Regions from separate parts of the Massilia hydrophila genome, predicted to be linked through region 1. Evidence: predicted binding sites of a transcription regulator. Region 1 holds the regulator's gene; each other region holds the start of a gene.

Region 1 (6,677 bases):
GCTGCTTGACCGCGTGGGCAGGAATCTGCCCACCCTACGAAGAACAGCGGTCAGGCCAGGTGCCGCAGCGGATGCGCATGGTCCGGCCACACCGGCTCGAAGAACCGGTCCACCATCTCCTGCGTCACGCCTTCAAGCGTCGGCGGATTCCACCGGGGCTGGTTGTCCTTGTCGATCACCAGCGCGCGCACGCCTTCCAGCACTTCGCCATGCTCGAAATTGCGGCGCACCAGGTTGCGTTCCATGCGCAGGCAGTCCGCCACGCCGAGCGCGGCGCCGCGCTGCAGCAGTTCGTGGGTCACGCACATCATCAGGGGCGAGCGCTGGCGCATGGCCTTGAGCGCCTTCTGCGCGAACGGGTTCTCGTCGCGCGCCAGCGAGGCCATGATCGCGCCCACCGAGGCCGCGCCGAAGTGCGCGTCGACCACGCCGCGCTGGGCCTGCAGCTCGCTCGTACCCGCCTGGGCGGCGAACGGCGCCGCGAAGTCGCGGATCGCCTGCGGCAGCTGCGCGCCCGGTGTCACTTCCACCAGCGCCATCAGCGCGCCCAGCTCGGCGCCCGGCACGAACACGTCCGCCAGGCCCACGTAGAGCGCATCGGCGGCGCCGATGGTCAGCCCGCTCAAGCCCAGGTACTGGCCGAGCTGGCCCGGCGCATGCGACAGGAAGTGGCTCCCGCCCACGTCCGGGAACAGGCCGATGTTCACCTCGGGCATGGCCATTTTCGTGCGTTCGGTAACGATGCGCAGCCCGCAATCCGGGCCGCCCTGGGCGATGCCCATGCCGCCGCCCATCACCACGCCATCCATCACCGCGATGTACGGCTTCGGATAGAAGTGGATCAGGTGGTTCAGCGCGTATTCCTCGGTGAAGAAATCTTCCAGCAGCGCGCTGCCGCCCATCGGCGTGACGCGCCCCATTTCGTGGAAGAAGCGGATGTCGCCGCCAGCGCACAAGGCCTTCTCGCTGCTGCTGGTGATCACGACCGCCTCGACGCCGGCATCTTCCTTCCATTGCAGCAGGATGGCGCTCAGGGCGCGCACCATGTCGAGCGAGAGCGAGTTCAGGGCTTTCGGGCGGTCCAGCGTAATGACGCCGGTGCGGTTGGCGACGCGGGTCAGGACGGTGTCGGTCATGATGGGCTTCTGTGGTCGAAAAGACATGTATTCTACAGAAGTACAGCGCCAAACCGAAGCACTGAAAAGTAACAACTGATGATTTGCGGAAAGCAAAAAGGGCGTCCCTCCGACGCCCTTGCGATTGGTGGCTACGGCCCGTCTTTACGCGGCGGCAGCTTCTCCGTTGTCCGGAAGGCGCTTGTGCGCCACGTGGCTATGGTCTTGCAACATGGATTTGTGTTTCAGAACCTGTCGGTCCAGCCTGTCCATCAGCGTATCGATCGCCGCATACAGGTCTTGCGCGGCGCTGGCCACATGCAAAATCTTGCCCGACACCTGGAGGTTGATCTCGGCTTTCTGCCTTTTTTCTTTTTCAGTGAGATTATCGATGGCGAGGAACACGTGGGTGTCGATCACGTGATCGAAATGGCGGGTGATGCGCTCGAGCTTATTCTGAACGTATTCACGGATGGCGGGGGTGACTTCGAGATGGTGGCCGCTGATTGTGAGGTTCATACACACTCCTTTGGAAAGGTGCCCCGCCCGCGCCACAAGGTGGGAGTGGGCAGGTGCTTTACAGGGATTTGCGGAGGCTGACGGGCGGAATCTTGAGCGCTTCACGGTATTTGGCGACCGTCCTGCGCGCAATGACCATACCTTGTTCCCCGAGCATCTCCGCGATCTTGCTGTCGGAAAGAGGATTCCTAGGGTCTTCTGCTCCTGTCAATTGCGCAATGAGTGCGCGGATCGCCGTCGAGGAGGCTTCTCCCCCCGCTTCGGTGGCGACGTGGCTTCCGAAGAAGTACTTCAGCTCGAACATGCCGTGCGGGGTCAGCATGTATTTCTGCGTGGTTACACGCGAGATCGTGCTCTCGTGTAGGCCTAGTGTATCAGCTATCTCACGCAAAACAAGAGGGCGCATGGCAACCGCGCCGTGGCTGAAAAAGTTGCGCTGGCGCTCGACGATCGCCTCGGCAACCCGCAGGATCGTGTCGAAGCGCTGGCGCATGTTCTTGATCAGCCACTTCGCTTCCTGCAGCTGCGCGCCCATCTGGCTTTCGCTCTTGCCCTGCTTGAGCAGGCTGGCGTACAGGTTGTTCACGCGCAGCTTGGGCATCACGTCCGGGTTGAGCGACACCGCCCAGCCGCTCTTGGCGCGGCGCACGATCACGTCAGGCACCACGAAGTCCGACACGCTCGAGGCGAAGGCCGCGCCCGGGTGCGGGTTGCACTGGCGGACCACGGCCTGCACTTCGCGCAGGTCTTCGTCGTCGCAGTCGAGCGCCTTTTTCAGCTTGGTGTATTCGCGCTGGGCGAACCAGCTCAGGTAGCCTTCGACGATGGTCAGCGCCAGGCGCCGCGTCACCAGCGGCACGCCCGGCATGCGGCGCAGCTGCAGCGCCAGGCATTCGGCCGCGCTGCGCGCGCCCACGCCCACCGGGTCCAGGCTCTGCACCAGCGCCAGCGCGCAGCGCAGCTCGTCCATCTCGATCTCGAGCTCGGCCGGCAGGCGCGCATGGATCTCGTCGAGCGGCTCTTCCAGGTAGCCGTTGTCGTCGAGCGCGTCGATCACCAGCTCGGCCAGCGCGCGGTCGCGCAGGCTGCAGCCGGTCAGGCGGATCTGCTCGGCCAGGTGCTGGCGCAGCGAAATGCCCTCGGCTTCCAGCTGCGGGCGGCCGTCCTCGTCGTCGCCGCTGCGTGCGCCGCCGCCTTCGCCGCCCCAGTCGCTCTCGCCCTCCCTGCCGTCGTCGCGCTCGCCATCGGCGGCGCCGTCCTCGAACCCCTCGCCTTCCTTCGGCGCGCCGGCATCAAGCGCTTCCTGGCCCGGCTGCGGCGCCTCGCCGCTGGCCGGCGCGCTGTTGATGGCGCCGTCGGCCAGCAGCCGCACCGAGCGGTCGAGCGGATCGTCGAGCCGCTCCAGCAAGGGATTGTCATGCAGGATCTGCTCGATCTCCTGGTGCAGTTCGAGCGTGGACAGTTGCAGCAGCCGGATCGACTGCTGCAGTTGCGGCGTGAGCGCCAGGTGCTGCGAGGTGCGAAGCTGGAGGGACTGTTTCATGCAGGAGGCGTTCGTGGCTACATGCGGAAGTGCTCGCCCAGGTAGACGCGGCGCACCGATTCGTCGGCGATGATGTCGTCAGGGCGGCCCGAGGCCAGCACCGCGCCCTGGTTGATGATGTAGGCGCGGTCGCAGATGCCGAGCGTCTCGCGCACGTTGTGGTCGGTGATCAGGACCCCGATGTTGCGCTCCTTCAGGAAGCGCACGATGCGCTGGATCTCGATCACGGCGATCGGGTCGACCCCGGCGAAGGGTTCGTCCAGCAGCACGAAGCGCGGGTTGGTGGCCAGGGCGCGCGCGATCTCCACGCGGCGCCGCTCGCCACCGGACAGCGACAGCGCCGGGTTCTCGCGCAGCTTCTCGATCTGCAGTTCGGCCAGCAGGGTGTCGAGCCGTTCGTTGATCTCGTTCTTCGACAGCGCCTTGCCGTTGGCGTCGTGCTGCAGCTCGAGCACGGCGCGGATGTTGTCCTCGACCGTGAGCTTGCGGAACACCGAGGCTTCCTGCGGCAGGTAGGACAGGCCCAGCACCGCGCGCCGGTGGATCGGCAGGCTGGAAATGTCGGTACCGTTGATGTCGATGGTGCCGGCATCCGACGGCACCAGGCCGACGATCATGTAGAAGGACGTGGTCTTGCCGGCGCCGTTCGGACCGAGCAGGCCGACCACCTCGCCGCAGTCGACCTGCAGCGAGACGTCGCGCACCACCAGGCGCTTGCCATAACTCTTCTGCAGGCCCTTGACGATCAGCGTGCTGCAAGCCGCGGATGCTGCCGTCATTGCTTGGCACCCTCGGCAGGTGCCGCGGCCGGGTTGCGGCGCGGCGCGATGATCAGGGTGCCGCGTCCGCCGCCGACCTTGCTGGCGCCGCTGACGTCGTTGCGCACCTGCGCCACCTGCTTGCGGTTGTCGTAGGAAATGAAGGGGCCGCGGATCTCGTTGCTCATGCGGCCGTTCTCCAGTTCGCGCACTTCGGCATTCGCGAACAGCTTCACCAGTTCGGCGCGGTCATCGTATTCGATGCGCTGGGCCTGGCCTTCGACCCACAGGTCGGGACCGCCGTCGCGCTTCTGGCGGAAGGTGGCGGTCTTGCCGTTGTTGGCGGTGAGGGTCACGCTCATGTAGCCTTCCGGCGTTTCCTTCATCAATGCGCGGTCCGACTTGAGCACCAGGGTGCCGCGCGTGATCACCACGTTGCCGGTGAGGATGCGGGTCTGGGTGACCTCGTCCACGTCGAGCGTGTCGAAGGTGATCACGGCCTGCTTGAGCGAATCCGCGCGCTCGGCCGAGGCGCCGAAGGCGGCCAGGCCGAGGAAGACGGCGACGAAGAGTTTTTTCATGTTGCTGGTCCTGGGTTAACCGCGCAGTGCTGCTAGCGCGCGCGGGGCGGATAGACGATCTGGCCACGGCTGGCCAGGTGCAGCTTCTGGGTTGCGTTGTTGGCCTCCATACCGGTGCCGTGCACGGTGGCGGCGCCTAGCTGCATCTCGATCGGAAGCCGGGTCCTGAGGATTTCCTCGTCGGGCAGGACGGTCAGGGCCTCGGTGCGCACGCGCAGCGCTTCGCTGGTGGGCGTGGCCGGACGCTGGATGTCGACCTTGCCGAGCAGTTCGACCCGGTGCTCCTCGTGATAGATCTCGGCGCGGCTGGCGACGATGGTCATGCGCGGCCGGCCGGGCGCCATGCCCTCCAGCACCGGCGCCTCGACCCGCGACACGTCGCCCTGCGGCGTGTGCGCCATGCGCCGGCCCGACACCACGTAGTTCGGCTTGCCCTCGGGCGTCATGCGCACGAAGGAGAAATTCTCGACGATGTAGTCCGGCTCGTCGAGCGGCCCGCCGAGGCGGGCGTCGCGGTCTTCGTCGTCCATCAACTGCACCAGCCAGAAGCTGCCGAAGGCGCAGAAGGTGGCGATCATCATGATCGCCAGCAGCTTCCAGCGGTGGGCGGTGCGCTTGTAGTTGACCATGCGTCGTCAGCCGAAATATGGCGCCAGCGCCTGTTCGTAGGTGCCCTGGGCGCGCATGACGAGGTCGCACACCTCGCGCACGGCGCCGCGGCCGCCCGCGTTCTTCGTCACGTAGTGGGCGCGGTGCTGCACTTCCGGGTGGCCGGAGGGCACGGTGACGGCGAAGCCGACCCGGGTGAACAGCGGCAGGTCGATCACGTCGTCGCCGATGTAGCCGCATTCTTCGGGCGTGACGCCTGTTGCTTCGAGCAGCTCCTTGAAGCCGACCCGCTTGTCGTGGATGCCCTGGTAGACGTGCGAGATGCCCAGGTCGGCGGCGCGCTTGACCACGATCGGCGACTTGCGCGCGCTGATGATGGCGGTCTGCACGCCGGTCTTGTTCAGCAGCTGGATGCCGAGGCCGTCGAGCACGTTGAAGGTCTTGGTGACCTCGCCGTCCGGACCGTAGGTCAGGCTGCCGTCGGTGAGCACGCCGTCGACATCGAAGATCATGACCTTGACGCGCGCGGCGCGCTGCATGTGCTGGAGCGGCGTCATCAGATCACCTTGGCGCGGGTCAGGTCGTGGATGTGCAGCGCGCCCACCAGGCGCTCGTCGTGGTCCACCACCAGCATCTGGTTGATGCGGAATTCCTCCATCACGGCGACGGCGTCCACCGCCAGCTGTTCCGGATGGATGCGGCGCGGGTTCGCGTGCATCACGTCGCGGATCGCGATGTTCGAGAAGTCGGTCACGCGCTCGATCAGGCGGCGCAGGTCGCCGTCGGTAAACACGCCGACCGGGCGCCGTTCGTCGTCGACCACGGCGGTCATGCCCATGCCCTTCTGGCTGATCTCCAGCAGCGCGCGCGTGAGCGGCGTGTCGGGCGAAACGCTTGGCACGGCATCGCCGCTGCGCATCACGTCGCGCACGTGGGTCAGGAGACGGCGGCCGAGGGCGCCGCCCGGGTGCGACATCGCAAAGTCTTCTTCGCGGAATCCGCGCGCGTCCAGCAGCGACACGGCCAGGGCGTCGCCCATGGCCAGCGTCACGGTGGTGCTGGTGGTCGGCGCCAGGTTCAGGGTGCAGGCTTCCTTGGCCACCGAGATATCGAGATGGATCTCGGACAGCTTGGCCAGGCGCGAATGCGGCTTGCCCGTCATCGAGATCACTGGAGTGCCCATGCGCTTGATGACGGGCAGGATTTCCAGCAGTTCGGAGGACTCTCCGGAATTCGAGATGGCGATGAAGACGTCGTGTGAGGTCACCATGCCAAGGTCGCCGTGCGCGGCTTCGCCGGGATGCACGAACATCGCCGGGGTGCCGGTCGAGGCCAGGGTGGCGGCGATCTTGCGCCCGATGTGGCCCGACTTACCCATGCCCGACACCACCACCCGGCCGGTGCAGCCGTACAGCAGGGCCACGGCGCGCACGAAATGGTCGTCATCGCCTAGGCGCGCATGCAGCGCCTGGATGGCGTCGGCTTCGATGGCGAGGGTCTCGCGGCCCAGCTCGAGCGCGCGGCGCGCTGCGTCCTCGTCAAAACTTTTCAG
Region 2 (6,677 bases), 300 kb from region 1:
GCTAGCTTCTCTTCATAGTTGCGGATCTGGTCGTCGATGAACTGGACAGCCTTGTCCGAATCCTGTTTCTTGCCGCCGAAGCTGCCTTCGACGAAGATCTGCAGGAAGGCCTGGACCACGTCCTTGCCCAGCTTCGGATCGTTGGCGGTGTAGCTGATGGTGTAGATGTCGTCCCGTTCGGTACCGCTGAGCTTGATGCGGGACGTGACCTCGCTCACCAGTTCTTCCTGTTCCTTGGCGGTGGTGGCCTTGACGTCGAGGTCGACCATGCGCATTACCCGCTCGACGTTCGGACGGCTGAGCAGGGTCCTGCGCATGAACATCACCTGCTGGTTGACGTTGGGCACGGTGGTCATGCCCGACAGCAGCGGTTTGAGGATGGTCTGGGTGTCGACGTAAACACGGGCCGATGCTTCGTACTGGTTCGGCAGCTTGAGCACGACTGCCCAGCCGACGATGGCCACGACCCAGGTAATGACGACCGCATGCCAGCGGTATTTTCCAATTGCCTTTAAAAAGGTAAGGAGTGCGGCTGTGATTTCTGCCATGTCTTGAATCTCGCCTTAACAACTTGCGCTAGCGCAAGCCCATCGATCAATTAAACAAACTGCATGATCGCTTGTTGACTAAGCAATTGCAATTGCGGGTGGAAAAATGTACAGGCGACGCCACGAAAAAAGCGGAGCCTGCAACACTAAATCCTTAACAACAACAATTTTGCTACAAAAATTGCTTCGAAACGAAGAATTTAGTTACAATATTGCAACAAATAGAAGTTTGTTGCATAACATTAGTTCAACATGCGCTTGAGGTTTGACACTGCAGTGCATTGTTCTATAACAACTATTGCCTCTAATCAAATTCCTATTTTAATGTTGAAGATGCAAAAGAGGCCACACAATTGGATGTTCATCAAATCAGCTTGAAGCGGTGCTCATGGGCCTGGCTGGTCCGCCTGACAGGCATCAGTTTCATCACACTAGCATGTGCGGGCAGCGCTACCGTGGCGACAGCCGACCCGCTGCCAGGAAGTGTGAGCCGTATCAAGCCTTCGGTCGTCGGAGTTGGGACGCACCTCAAGACACGGCAACCTGCGACGGTGTTCGTTGGCACTGGTTTTGTCGTTGGGGACGGCTTGAGCGTGATTACGAATGCCCATGTCATCCCGGAACGGCTCGATGCTGCACGCATGGAGGAGATCGGGATCGTCGTCAGCACCGGGCCCGATAGCTTCAGCTTTCGTCCTGCACGCCTGGCTGGGCTGGACCGCGAGCACGACCTGGCGCATTTGCGCCTGGCGGGACCGCCATTGCCGGCCCTCGCGCTCGACGAGGACGATACGGTGGCCGAGGGCCAGCTGCTTGCCTTCACCGGCTACCCGCTTGGCATGCGCCTTGGCCTGCACGCCGCGACGCACCGCGCCACGCTCGCGGCGATCGTCCCGGCCGTGCGCCCATCGGCCAGTTCGCGCCAGCTCGATCCGCGCGCCATCAACCAACTCCAGCGCGACGCTTTCGACATCTTCCAGCTGGACGGCACCGCCTACCCGGGCAACAGCGGCAGCCCCCTGTACCGGCCGGAGGGTGGGGCGGTGGTCGGCGTCATCAATATGGTGTTCCTCAAGGGCTTGAAAGAGGGCGCCGTCAGCAATCCGAGCGGGATCACCTATGCGATTCCGGTGCGTTATGTGCGTAGTCTGTTGCAAAGAAGCCCATAGTATTTCAACGGTGCACGAGGTTGCCGAAGTGCTATGATATAAAGATAGGCTCGATAATGTAGTAGCCAGCAGTGGCCGGAAAACGGGCTGCCGCCAGCTAAAACCAGGGGACTTTGAAGTGAGCTCGAAAACCATGCACAAGATTAAGCGGACAGCCCAGGCTGTCGCCGTCGGTTGCCTGTTCGCACTAGGCGGCTGCGCTACCCCACCTTCGCCGGTCGTCGACACGGCGGCCGTCAATCCGGAATACCTGATCGGACCGGGCGACAGCATCAACATCATCGTATGGCGTAATCCGGAAGTGTCGATGGCGGTACCGGTGCGCCCCGATGGCAAGATCACCACGCCGCTGGTCGAAGACCTGCCGGCTGCGGGCAAGACCTCGACCCAGCTGGCGCGCGATATCGAAGCGGCGCTCGCCAAGTTCATCCAGCAGCCAGTGGTGACCGTCGTGGTGTCGAATTTTGTCGGCAACTACAGCGAGCAGATCCGGGTCATCGGACAGGCGGCACGTCCGCAGGCGCTGCCCTACCGTAAAGACATGTCCTTGATGGATGTGCTCATCGCGGTAGGCGGCGTGACCGAATTCGCGGCCGGTAATCGCGCCAGCATCATCCGGACGGTGGACGGCAAGCAGCAGAAGATGCAGGTGCGCCTCGACGACTTGATCAAGGATGGCGACATCTCCGCCAACCTGTCCATGCGTCCTGGCGACGTCCTGGTAATTCCAGAGAGTTTCTTCTAAGCGCTAAGCTTTCTTACTGAGCAAAGCAAGCGGCTGGAGCAGGCATCTTCGCGGATGCCTGGCCAGCCGTTTTCTGTTTGGTCCGAACTGGTCCGAACTGGTCCGAAGCAGCAGGCTGTGGCAAGCGTATAAAAAGACAGTAGAAAGACAAATGGCCGGTACCCTTGCGGATACCGGCCATTTGCCGGTGACCTGCCTTCCACACCGGGCGGAGGGCAGCGGTCGATTACTTGGCAGCGCGGCGGCGGCGCAGGCCAGCCAGGCCGGCGAAGCCCAGGCCCAGCAGGGCCAGCGAACCAGGTTCCGGCACCTTGGCCATCACGTCGCCGCTGGCGTCGACGGTCCAGCCGGCTTCTGCCGACTGGCCGGTCTGGCCGTAGGTGACCTTCAGGAACATGTCGTGTGCCATGCCGTTCGGGTCAAACTGCATGTTGGTGTCGAACATGCGGGCCCACGAGCCACCGGTCACATCCAGGTAAGCCTGGCTGCCGCCCGAAATGGTGTTGTTGGCGTAGGAGGTGGTGTAGGTGTACTCAGGGAATCCACCCAGCACGCCCTCGCCAAACACGGCCGACAGGGCCAGGGTACCAGGAATATCGGTAATGCCCGTGTAGCCCTGATCGCCGATGCGGCCGTCCGGACCGTAGGAGCTGTTGTAGTTCTGGCCGGTCAGGTACATGTTCAGCCAGCCGCCGGTGCCGAGCGCCAGGGTCTGCGGCGTGAGGGAGCCGGTGACTTCGACGTAGGTATCGCGGATGCCGCCAAACATGCCGGTCATGTACTCGCCATTCTGGCCAGCGGTAAAGATCAGGCTGCCATCGGACACGCGGCTGATACTTTGGACCGAGAAAATACCCCAGGTATCTTCGCCAGACTGGCTGTTCGGCGCTTGCTGGATGCCAGGCACGGCATTGCAGGCTGCGACGCTGGTGCACTTCACGCCAGTAGTGTCACCGTAGCGAATGGTACCGGCGTCAAAGGCGTTGATGGTGATTTTCAGGTCACCTGCAACCAGGGTCACTGCGCTGGCTGGAGCGGACAGGCCTGCGGCCAGGGCAACACCAGCGACGATTCCCGAGATTTTCTTCATGTTCATTTGATCATTCCTCACAAGTTGTTGACAGGACTCCGACACCTAGGTCTATAGCAGGAGTCGTGCCAGCTCTAAAGGAAGAGCGCTAAGTCGTTGATCTTATTTCACATTCTTGTTAGCAATATTAAAATTGTGTCTTTCATATTTTCAACATGTAAGGCTTACCGACAGTGAGATAGCGCACACAAGCATCGCGTTTTAGGGGAAATTGCACTACGATACCTGCACGTTCACCGACTGAGACTTGCCAATGACCACTTTCAATTACGACACTTTTGTTACGCGAAACAAGGGCTACATTGCCGCCGACACCCAAAACAAGGTAAGCAACGCCCGTCTCCTGTTCGCGGGTTGCGGGCTGGGCAGTAGCACGGCGATCTGCGCTGCCCGCACCGGCTTCCAGCATTTCGTGCTCATCGATGGCGACACCGTCGATGCCCACAACCTGAACCGGCAGTTCTTCGATTTCGACGACATCGGCACGCCAAAGGTGGAGGCGCTCAAGAAGCAGATCCTGCGCATCAATCCGGAGGCGAACGTGGAGATCCATGTCGCCATGCTCGACAAGGACAATGCCGCCGGCCTGGTCGGCAGCGTCGACCTGATCTTCGACACCATCGATTTCGTGGACCTGGAGGCGGTGCTGGCCCTGCATGGCAATGCGGCTGCCCAGGGCAAGCCCATCTTCACTGCCATGAACATCGGTTTTGGCGCAGGCGTGATGTATTTTCCGCCGGGTGGCGGCAATTCCTTGCCGGCCATCCTGCAACGCGACGTGGAGGCGGCCGCCGCTGAAGGCAATCTCAGCTATACGGCGGTGTTCCAGCGTGTGATGGGGCGTATCGGTGCCCATCTTGACCGCCAGGTCATGGAAGAGGTGGCCAAGGCCCTGACGATCATGGAAGACGGCACCGCCTGCCCGGCCTCACAGATCGCCGTCGGCAGCTTCTCGGTGGCGGCACTGGCGATGGCGATGATGCACGACGTGCTGGCGGGAATGGAGGTGCCGGCGGCGCCGCAGATGGTGATCCACAGCTTCCGCAATCACGTGACGAAGATGGTCAATATCGCTAGTTGAGATCGACCGGTACCTCGCCCAGTTCCCGCTTGCGCACCACATGCAGGCGGGACGGGTGGCTGTGCTCGACCACGGGCGGCTTCTCGTTGAACCAGGCCGCCAGGGTCGGGTTGCTCTGGTTGAGCTTGCGGCTCAGGTCATGCAGGTCCAGCACGTAGGGCGTGACCGCACCATAGTAATTCGCTTCCGGACCGATCGCCATGAAGCGGAAACCCATTTTCTTCAGGGCGTGCGCGAGCGAGCGTTCCATTGCGGCGTACCAGAAGCGGATGCCATGCGACTGGCTGTGCCGAAACATTTCACGGTACATCCCCAGCAGCAGCATCGGTGAGCTGCGGTCGCGCCGGTCGACCGCCGGGTCGAAGGGGGGCGGCGTTTCGCTGTGGCCCATGAGACCGGGAATCCCCAGCACGCTGTCGGCACGCCGGCGCCGGTGGGTCTTCTTGACCACGAGGCGCGAAATCTCGGCCGACTGCCCACGGTCGGGCATGTCGAAATCGCTGAAGACTTCGCAATGCAGTTCGAAAGGGTAGGGCTTGGGTGCCTGCGGCTGGACCAGGCGCACGGCGCCGACCAGCTTTTCATCCATGGTAAAGGCGGCGAAGTGGGTGGAGACGTCGTCGTAGTCGTCGAACTCCATGCCGTCCACGGACTGTTCGGGCTGAAGAAAGGCGCATTCCAGGCAATATATCTGGTGCCTCAGCCTGAAAATATCACCCGGCACGGCACCGCTATTGCCACCGCGGTAGGCCCGGAAGATCTTGCGGTTGACGTGGTCGACTGTTTCCTGGTGTGCCCCGAACTCTACGCGGGACAGGAAGGCGTCTGGATCGACGCGTGCTTTTCCATTGTCCATCAGTAATTTCGTCCAGTGTTGGACCCCGTTATTTTTTCCTGAAACGGCCCTCCATATAGCTGGCGACCATGGTCTTGGCCATGATCCAGAATGGAATTGGTTCGTCGTTGAACCAGGCTGCCAGGAACTTGTTTTCTAATCGTAAACGCTCGAGCAATTCATCGAGGTCCGCCATGTGGGGAGTGACTGGACCGTAGTAATCGACCTGCGGTCCGATCGGTACAAACCTGAACCCCATCTTGTCGAGCGAGCGTGCCAACGACCTTTCCATCGCGGCATACCAGTAGCGGATACCGTTCTGGCGGCTGTGGCGGTACATCTCACGGTACATGCCGAGCAATAATAGCGGACTATTGCCGCGCTTGTCGCGCCGCACGGTTGAACGCGGCTTAATCGTCTTCGTGCTGCCTTTTTCCACGAAATCCTGCGAAATACCCTCCATCGAGTCGCCACGACGCCGCCGGTAGGTCTTCTTGACCACCAGGCGCGAGATCTCGGCGGCATGGTCCCGAGGAGGATAATCGAATCCCGGAAAAGGCGCGCAGTGCGTCTCGAACGGATAGGGCTGGCCAGGGTGCGGCTGGACCAGGCGTACCGTGCCGATCATGTCCTTGTCGAGGGTGTAGGCGGCAAAGTGGGTGGCGCAGTCGTCATAGGCGTCCGTTTCCTGTCCATCCTCGAATTCAGTGGCATCGAGATAATGTCGCTCTAGGCAATACACGTCATACCGCAATTTGTAGATCTGCCTGAGCACCTCGGATTCCATATTTCCCTTCAATACCTTCTGAAAGTAAAAATAGGGAATCAGCACATCCCGCTTGCCCTGCAATCGCGCGGCAAGCCGTGTGAAGAAACCAGCTGGCATGGGGTCGTAGCCTTGTTGGGTAACAGTGGTCATGGTCAGCTACCAGGGCAGCCGTGGCGGGATGGCGGCGGCCAGTGGCCGCCGCCACAAGACTTACAGCTGGCCCATCAAGGCCTTGGCTTCTTCCATGGAGGCGAAAGGCTTGCCCGAAGCGAGGCTCTTTTCAAGCTCCTTGCGCGCATTCGCCTTGTCGCCGGCCTTGGCCAGCCCGGCCGCCAGGTGGAAGCGGATGTCCTGCGCGTCCGGCGCGCTGGCGGTCGCCTTGCGCAGCAACTCCACGCCGCGTGCGGTTTCTCCTTTCTCCACCAGGATCCAGCCCAGCG
Region 3 (6,677 bases), on a different contig from region 1:
GCATGGCGAAACCGGCGAAGAAATACATCTGGAAGGCGATGACGCCCACCCCCGAGTTCTCGATGCGCGCGATCACGGTCTCGTTCTTCACGCCCTGGTTCACGATCAGCACCCACAGGTTGCCGACGGTGACGGCCAGGTACCAGAGCGCCATGATCACGCCTTTCATCGAGCTTGGGGCCTGGCTGTAGGCGAATTCGAGGCCGGTCGCCGAGACCAGCACCTCGCCCAGGGTCAGCAGCGCGTAGGGCAGGATCTGCCAGGCAATCGACACCGCGTCGCCGCCATCGAGCTGCACCTGCAGGTGGCCCACCACGATCCAGGCCAGTGCCGAGAAGGCAATGCCGGCCGTCATGCGGCGCAGGGCGGTCGGCACCAAACCGATTTTGTTCAGCAGCGGGAACAGCACCAGGTTGTTGAACGGGATGAGCAGCATCACCAGCAGCGGATTCAGCGCCTGCATCTGGGCCGGAAGAACCTCGAACGTCCAGCCGAACAGGTCGACTTCGGTAGACATGGTATTGGCCTGCACGATCCAGGTCGAGGCCTTCTGGTCGAACAGCGACCAGAACGGCGTCACCAGGCCGAACACGATCAGGAGGCGCAGAACGGAACGTACGCCGTCGACGGCGACATCCGGGTGCACGCCGCGGGCGCGTTCGAGTTGCATCGAGGCGCCGATGCCGACGCAGGCCAGCAGCAGTACCAGGCCGGTACAGATGGCAATGAGGTAGCCCCATTCGGGGGCCTTGACCACCGACGCAAGCACGCCAAGCACGCCCGCAGCGGCGATGAACAGGCCGGGACGGCCTGCGCCCGGCTGTTTCGCGAACAGGGCGGTGCGTACCACGCGCAGGAAGGAGTGCGGATCGGCGGGGGCGGGTGGGACGTGCACGTATTTCTTCTTGCCGCTCCACAGGATGATGGTGGCGATGAACATCAGGATGCCCGGCACGCCGAAGGCGACCGAAGGACCGTAGTCGCGCAGCAGGATCGGCATGGAGACCGAGGCAAAGAAGGAGCCGAAGTTGATGATCCAGTAGAAGGCATCGAACACCACCTTGGCCTTGCTCTTGTTGGTCTTGTCGAACTGGTCGCCGACAAACGAAGCCACCAGCGGCTTGATGCCGCCCGACCCGAAAGCGATCAGGAACAGGCCGAAGTAGAAGCCCTGGACGCTGTGCTCGAAGATCGCCAGGCAGGCATGCCCGGCGCAGTAGATCAGGCTGAACCAGAAGATGGTGTTGTATTTGCCGAAGTAGCGGTCGGCCAGCCAGCCGCCCAGCAGCGGGAAAAAGTACACGCCCATCATGAAGGCGTGGAACACGTGCTTCGCTTCGCTTGCGCGCTGGTCCTGGGCAACGAATACCAGCAGGGACGAGATCAGGAAGGGCGTGAGGATGTTGCGCATCCCGTAGAAGCTGAACCGCTCGCAGCCCTCGTTGGCGATGATGTAGGGGATCTGGCGCGGCATGCGGCCGCCGCTCGTTGGTTCGCTCTTTGCTTCGGTGGCTGTGGAGGTCATGGCTTCCTCGAAAAATCGCAACAGACGCGATCCTATGACGAGGCCGAGTTACTTTGCAATAAAAATATCGCTGCGAAACAAAGCAGATACATATCCGGCGTAGTTTTGCTACTTATCGCCGGGAGGCTGAAGCGAGAGATTTTTATAAGCCTTTGAAATCAAAGAAATAAGTGTTCTTTCGTGCAAAGATTGGCCGATTGTAAAGTCTCAAATGATCCTGTATATTGCCTAGAATTCCGATCATCTTCCACGGACCAGCCATGACCCAGACTCCCAGGACCGACAAGCCCGACTGGTGGAAAGAAGCCATCATCTACCAGGTCTATCCGCGCAGCTACCTCGACACGAATGGCGACGGCGTGGGCGACCTGCCTGGCATCACGGCAAAGCTCGACTACATCGCGAGCCTGGGCGTGGACATCGTCTGGCTGTCGCCCTTCTTCACTTCGCCGATGAAGGACTTCGGCTATGACATCGCCGACTACTGCGACGTCGATCCGCTGTTCGGGACCCTGGCCGACTTCGACCGTCTGATCGACAAGGCGCACAGCCTGGGCTTGAAGATCATGATCGACCAGGTGATGTCGCACACCGCCGACACCCATCCCTGGTTCGTCGAGAGCCGCAAGAGCCGCGACAATCCGAAGTCGGACTGGTACGTGTGGGCCGACCCGCTGCCGGACGGCTGCCCGCCCAACAACTGGCTGTCGGTGTTCGGCGGCTCGGCCTGGCAGTGGGATACCCGGCGCAAGCAGTACTACATGCATAACTTCCTCGTCAGCCAGCCGCAGCTGAACTTCCACAACCCGGAGGTGCAGCAGGCCCACCTGGACGCGCAGCGCTTCTGGCTCGCGCGCGGCGTGGACGGGGTGCGCATGGATGCCTGCGTGTTCCACTTCCACGACCGCCAGCTGCGCAGCAACCCGCCGGCCCTGGTGCGCGACACCGCGACCGTGACGGATGTAAACCCGTACGGCATGCAGGCCCACCTCTACGACAAGACCCAGCCCGAGAACATCGCGTTCCTGCGCAGGGTACGCGCCCAGCTGGACGAATTCGGCGCGGTCTCGATCGGCGAAGTCAGTTCGGACGACGCGCTGGCGCAGATGGCCGAGTACACCGAAGGCGGCGACAAGCTGCACATGGCCTACAGCTTCAACCTGCTCACGCCGCAGTTCACGGCAAGCCACGTCCGCCAGCAGGTCGAGGACTTCCGGGAGCGCGTGAAGGATGGCTGGGCTTCCTGGTCGGTGGGCAACCACGATGCGATCCGGGTCGTGACCCGCTGGGGCAATGCGCCCGGCCAGCGTCCCACGCCGGCGCTGGCCAAGCTGGTGCTGGCGATGCAGCTGTCGCTGCGGGGCACGCCCTGCCTGTACCAGGGCGACGAGCTGGCCCTGCCTGAGGCCGACGTGCCGTTCGAGCTGCTGCAGGACCCGTACGGGATCACCTTCTGGCCCGAGTTCAAGGGCCGCGACGGCTGCCGCACGCCGATGCCCTGGACGGCCGAGGCGCCGCATGCCGGCTTCACCACGGGCAGTCCGTGGCTGCCGGTGGCCGGACCGCACCTGGCCGCCAGCGTCGCGTCGCAGGACGCCGACCCGGATTCGATGCTGAACTTCCAGCGCCGCTTCATCGCCTGGCGCAAGACCATGCCGCAGCTGACCCGCGGCGACATCGGCTTCTTCGATGCGCCGGAACCGGTGCTGGCGCTGCGCCGCTCGGTGGAGGGGATGGACGAGGTACTGGCCGCGTTCAACCTGTCGGATAGCGAGGTGAGCTTCGAGTGGCCGGAGACCGCCGGCGCGCAGGCGCTCAACGTGCACGGCCTGCCGGGACGGGCGGATGGCGGCAGGCTGACCCTGCCGCCCTACGGCGCCTGGTTCGGCAGCGTTGCGGCCGGCGCCACGCGCCCGGCCTGAACGCGCAGCAGCCTAGCGCGACTGCTTGCGTCGCGCGGCGGCGATGCCGGCCATGCCAAGGCCCAGCAGGGCCAGGCTGGCCGGTTCCGGCACGTCTCCCGGAGGCGGGGTTTGCGTGACGCGCACCAGGAAGGTTTCGGAGGCGGCATCATTGCGATGAGACTCGGAAGGCGCCAGCGGCGAATGCCAGACGTAGCCCGCCGTCATGTCGCCAAGGTCGCAATGGTCATACACAGTATTGAAGTAGGTGGACGCGCACAGCGTCTGTCCATTGGAAGTGAATGCCGTACGCAAGGCTTCCAGGCTGGTAAAGCTGGCATTCCACTGTTCTTCGCTTGCGAAGGCAAAATCATGGTGCAAGACCACGGCGCCGCAGGTGTTTCCCGTGCCGGCACAGGGGCCTGCGTAGACCCATTCGAAGCCGCCGGCCTTGACGATCAGCGACGGGTCCGGCGCCTGGCCGAGCATGGTCTTGGCGCTGGCGGTTCCGGCCATGGTGGTGGCAACGGCGAACAGCGAGGCGCCGAGCAGTTTAAAGAGTGTTTTATTCATGGAAATCCCCTTGTGATTAGTGTAAGTACGACTGCTACTTGCTATAAGCAAACACCATGCCAAAGAATATTTCCTATTGAATACAATAACTTGAATATCGAGAACGACTTACTACAGTCATTGCTGTAAAAAAAATCGTCTCTTACCAAAGAAAGAGGAATGCCGCCTTCCGATGCGCATCGGCCCCTGTCGGTTCGTGCGCCGCTCCGGTATCATGACGGGATGAGTGAGATTTCCTACCTTCCGTTTGTCATTGGTGTTGCCGGCGGCAGCGGCAGCGGCAAGTCAACGGTAACCCAGCAGGTGCTGGCTTCGTTCGGCGCCGACATGGTGTCGGTGGTAATGCAGGACGATTACTACCGCGACCAGTCCGACCTGAGCCCCGAAGTACGCCGCAAGCAGAACTACGACCATCCGCAAGCCTTCGACTGGCCCCTGCTGGTGCAGCACGTGCGCGCGCTGCGCAACGGCGAAACGATCCAGATGCCGGAGTACGACTTCACGATCGACAACCGTTCCAACAAGACCATTCCCGTCAAGCCGGCGCCGGTGATCGTGATCGAGGGCCTGTTCGCCCTGTACGACGCCGACCTGCGCAAGATGATGTCGCTGAAGATCTTCGTCGACACGGCGCCCGACGTGCGCTTCATCCGCCGCATGCAGCGCGACATTGCCGAGCGTGGCCGCACGATGGAAAGCATCGTCAGCCAGTACCTGGAAACCGTGCGTCCGATGCACAAGCAGTTCATCGAGCCGACCAAGCGCCACGCCGACGTCATCCTGCCGCACGGCGCGAACGGTCCGGCGGTCGACGTCATCACCACCAAGGTGGCGAGCGTCATCGGCCAGCTCAAGCGTCCCTGATCCGCAGCCGCCCTGCCGGAACAGGCCTGAAAAACGGCCGTGCTATGCTTGGCCCGGACCGGCGCAAGGTGCCGGCGGGATCAACCATGCATCAGGACAGACGATGAAAGACGTAAAAGTGGATGTGCGCGTCAATGTCACGGTAGACCCGGCAAGCGTGTTCCTCGTGCTTGCCACCGCGGCGATGGGCGTGTTCCTGTATCGGCAGAACAAGCAGCCTGACCTGGTCTCTGGCGCAATGCAGGAGAGCGCGCAAGGCGCGCAGTAAGCCTGCGCACGGCGGACAGTCCCGCTGAGCGGGGCGCCTTTCGTCACAACGCTTGCGTCAATCCTGGCCGGCGCGCCTGTCGGCCGCCGCAATCACCCGCCCGATGGCGGCCACCACCAGTTCCGGTTCCTCGAGCTGGATATTGTGGCCGCTCTTCGTCGTCAGCACCTGCTGGCCGTCGCCGAACTGGCGCAAGAAGTCCGCATGCAGGTCCTTCTTGATCGCCACCGCGGCCTCGGTCTCCAGGAAGAACATTGGCTTGTCCGCCTGCTGCACCGAGCTCAGTACCACCACCGGCACGTCGGGCAGCTTGCCGTCCAGCGGCAGGCTGCCGCTGTCGAGCACTGGCTGCAGCAGCTGGAGCTCGGGCTGGAATTTGGCCGGCACGAAGCCGGCGAACTTGCGGTCGTCCTCCGCCGCGCGCGCCGCGTCGAGCTTGCGCAGGGCCGGGTTGAAGCGTTCGTCGCTGGGGTCGACCAGCACCATCCCGGCCACCTGTCGCGGATGGCGCGCTGCGAACGAGCGCACCAGCAGGCCGCCATACGAGTGGCCGACCAGGATGAAGGGCGGCGCCAGCTTCGCCGCTGCGATCAGCTGTTCCAGTTCCAGCGTGTTCTGGGCGATGGTGCGCGGCTCGGGACGCGGATCGGAGCCGCCATGGCCGGCGCGCGAATAGGCAAGCACGCGGGCGCTCTTCGCCACCTCGGGTGCGACCTTGCGCCAGGCGCGCAGGTCGGTGCCGAAACCGGATTCGAAGATCACGGTATAGCGGCCGGCGCCGGCGGTGGCGTACTGCACCTGATAGGGCGCTGCGCCGACAGCGATACGGGTGGGAGCAAGTTCGGCCGGAACCGGTTGCGCATGGGTGCCGGCGCAGGCAAGTACGAGGACGAGGGAAAGGCTGTGGACGAGGGGTCTCATGGCGCTAGGGTCGGGTGGGCAATCGACACAGCATAGCCGACCACCGGCGCCGAAAATGCGCGCATCGTCACCAAGGCGCCGGATGCGCGATTCAGTCCGCGCTCTTGAGCTCGACGCGCCGGATGTTGCGCCGCCATTCCTGCAGCGTGAGCAGGGTATCGGTCGCCGTGTCTTCCACCAGGATCTCGTCGCCCTGCTGGGCCACCAGGAAGCTCTCGCGGCGGTGCACGCTGTCGGCGCGGTTCTCGACAAAACTCAGCTGGTAATACTTGCGCCCGTTGACCTCGCGCGGAACCGGATCATCCTCGATCACGGCCCCATGCGCCTTGCCCTGCGAGCGCCGCTCGATCTGTTCCGAGCGCGCCTTCAGTTCCGGCACGGCGAGCAGGACTTCCATCGCCTGTTCCCTGGTGCGCAGCGGTGCTTCCTTGACGACGGCGGGCGCCGGCTTGGGCGCTTCGCGCTCGGCGCGCTGGCAGCCGGCGGCCACGAGCGCGAGCGCGAAAGCGGCAGCCAGCAGGGGCAAGGTGGGACGGGCAGCGGCGCGGATCGACATGGGAGCCTCACAAGGTGAGGGCGCAGTCTATACCTTGGGTGTTTCGGCAGCAACAATCACCGTCCCAGG

Evidence for each region. The regulator sigma-54, encoded in region 1, starts transcription at its own class of promoters, with help from an activator protein. The targets are predictions, from matches to a motif close to TGGCANGNAANCTGCTTT.
Region 2: the regulator sigma-54 is predicted to act here: its motif matches at 3,606-3,623, upstream of LE190_RS08045 (PEP-CTERM sorting domain-containing protein).
Region 3: the regulator sigma-54 is predicted to act here: its motif matches at 4,044-4,061, upstream of LE190_RS00870 (PEP-CTERM sorting domain-containing protein).

What each region holds. Positions count from the first base shown of each region.
Region 1 is NZ_JAHYBX010000002.1:499,830-506,506, reverse strand. It holds gene LE190_RS09440 (enoyl-CoA hydratase/isomerase family protein) at 51-1,136, opposite strand; gene hpf (ribosome hibernation-promoting factor, HPF/YfiA family) at 1,281-1,634, opposite strand; gene LE190_RS09430 (RNA polymerase factor sigma-54) at 1,693-3,177, opposite strand; gene lptB (LPS export ABC transporter ATP-binding protein) at 3,195-3,956, opposite strand; gene lptA (lipopolysaccharide transport periplasmic protein LptA) at 3,953-4,516, opposite strand; gene lptC (LPS export ABC transporter periplasmic protein LptC) at 4,549-5,145, opposite strand; gene LE190_RS09410 (KdsC family phosphatase) at 5,152-5,682, opposite strand; gene LE190_RS09405 (KpsF/GutQ family sugar-phosphate isomerase) at 5,682-6,677, opposite strand, start outside.
Region 2 is NZ_JAHYBX010000002.1:201,199-207,875, forward strand. It holds gene LE190_RS08030 (XrtA system polysaccharide chain length determinant) at 1-548, opposite strand, end outside; gene LE190_RS08035 (S1 family peptidase) at 1,100-1,717, shown strand; gene LE190_RS08040 (XrtA/PEP-CTERM system exopolysaccharide export protein) at 1,851-2,462, shown strand; gene LE190_RS08045 (PEP-CTERM sorting domain-containing protein) at 2,689-3,558, opposite strand; gene LE190_RS08050 (ThiF family adenylyltransferase) at 3,806-4,633, shown strand; gene LE190_RS08055 (PEP-CTERM/exosortase system-associated acyltransferase) at 4,626-5,489, opposite strand; gene LE190_RS08060 (PEP-CTERM/exosortase system-associated acyltransferase) at 5,518-6,387, opposite strand; gene prsT (XrtA/PEP-CTERM system TPR-repeat protein PrsT) at 6,448-6,677, opposite strand, start outside.
Region 3 is NZ_JAHYBX010000001.1:216,583-223,259, forward strand. It holds gene LE190_RS00860 (POT-type proton-dependent oligopeptide transporter) at 1-1,525, opposite strand, end outside; gene LE190_RS00865 (alpha-glucosidase) at 1,786-3,447, shown strand; gene LE190_RS00870 (PEP-CTERM sorting domain-containing protein) at 3,460-3,999, opposite strand; gene udk (uridine kinase) at 4,222-4,863, shown strand; gene LE190_RS00880 (hypothetical protein) at 4,967-5,131, shown strand; gene LE190_RS00885 (alpha/beta fold hydrolase) at 5,189-6,052, opposite strand; gene LE190_RS00890 (hypothetical protein) at 6,144-6,608, opposite strand; gene LE190_RS00895 (alpha/beta hydrolase family protein) at 6,665-6,677, opposite strand, start outside.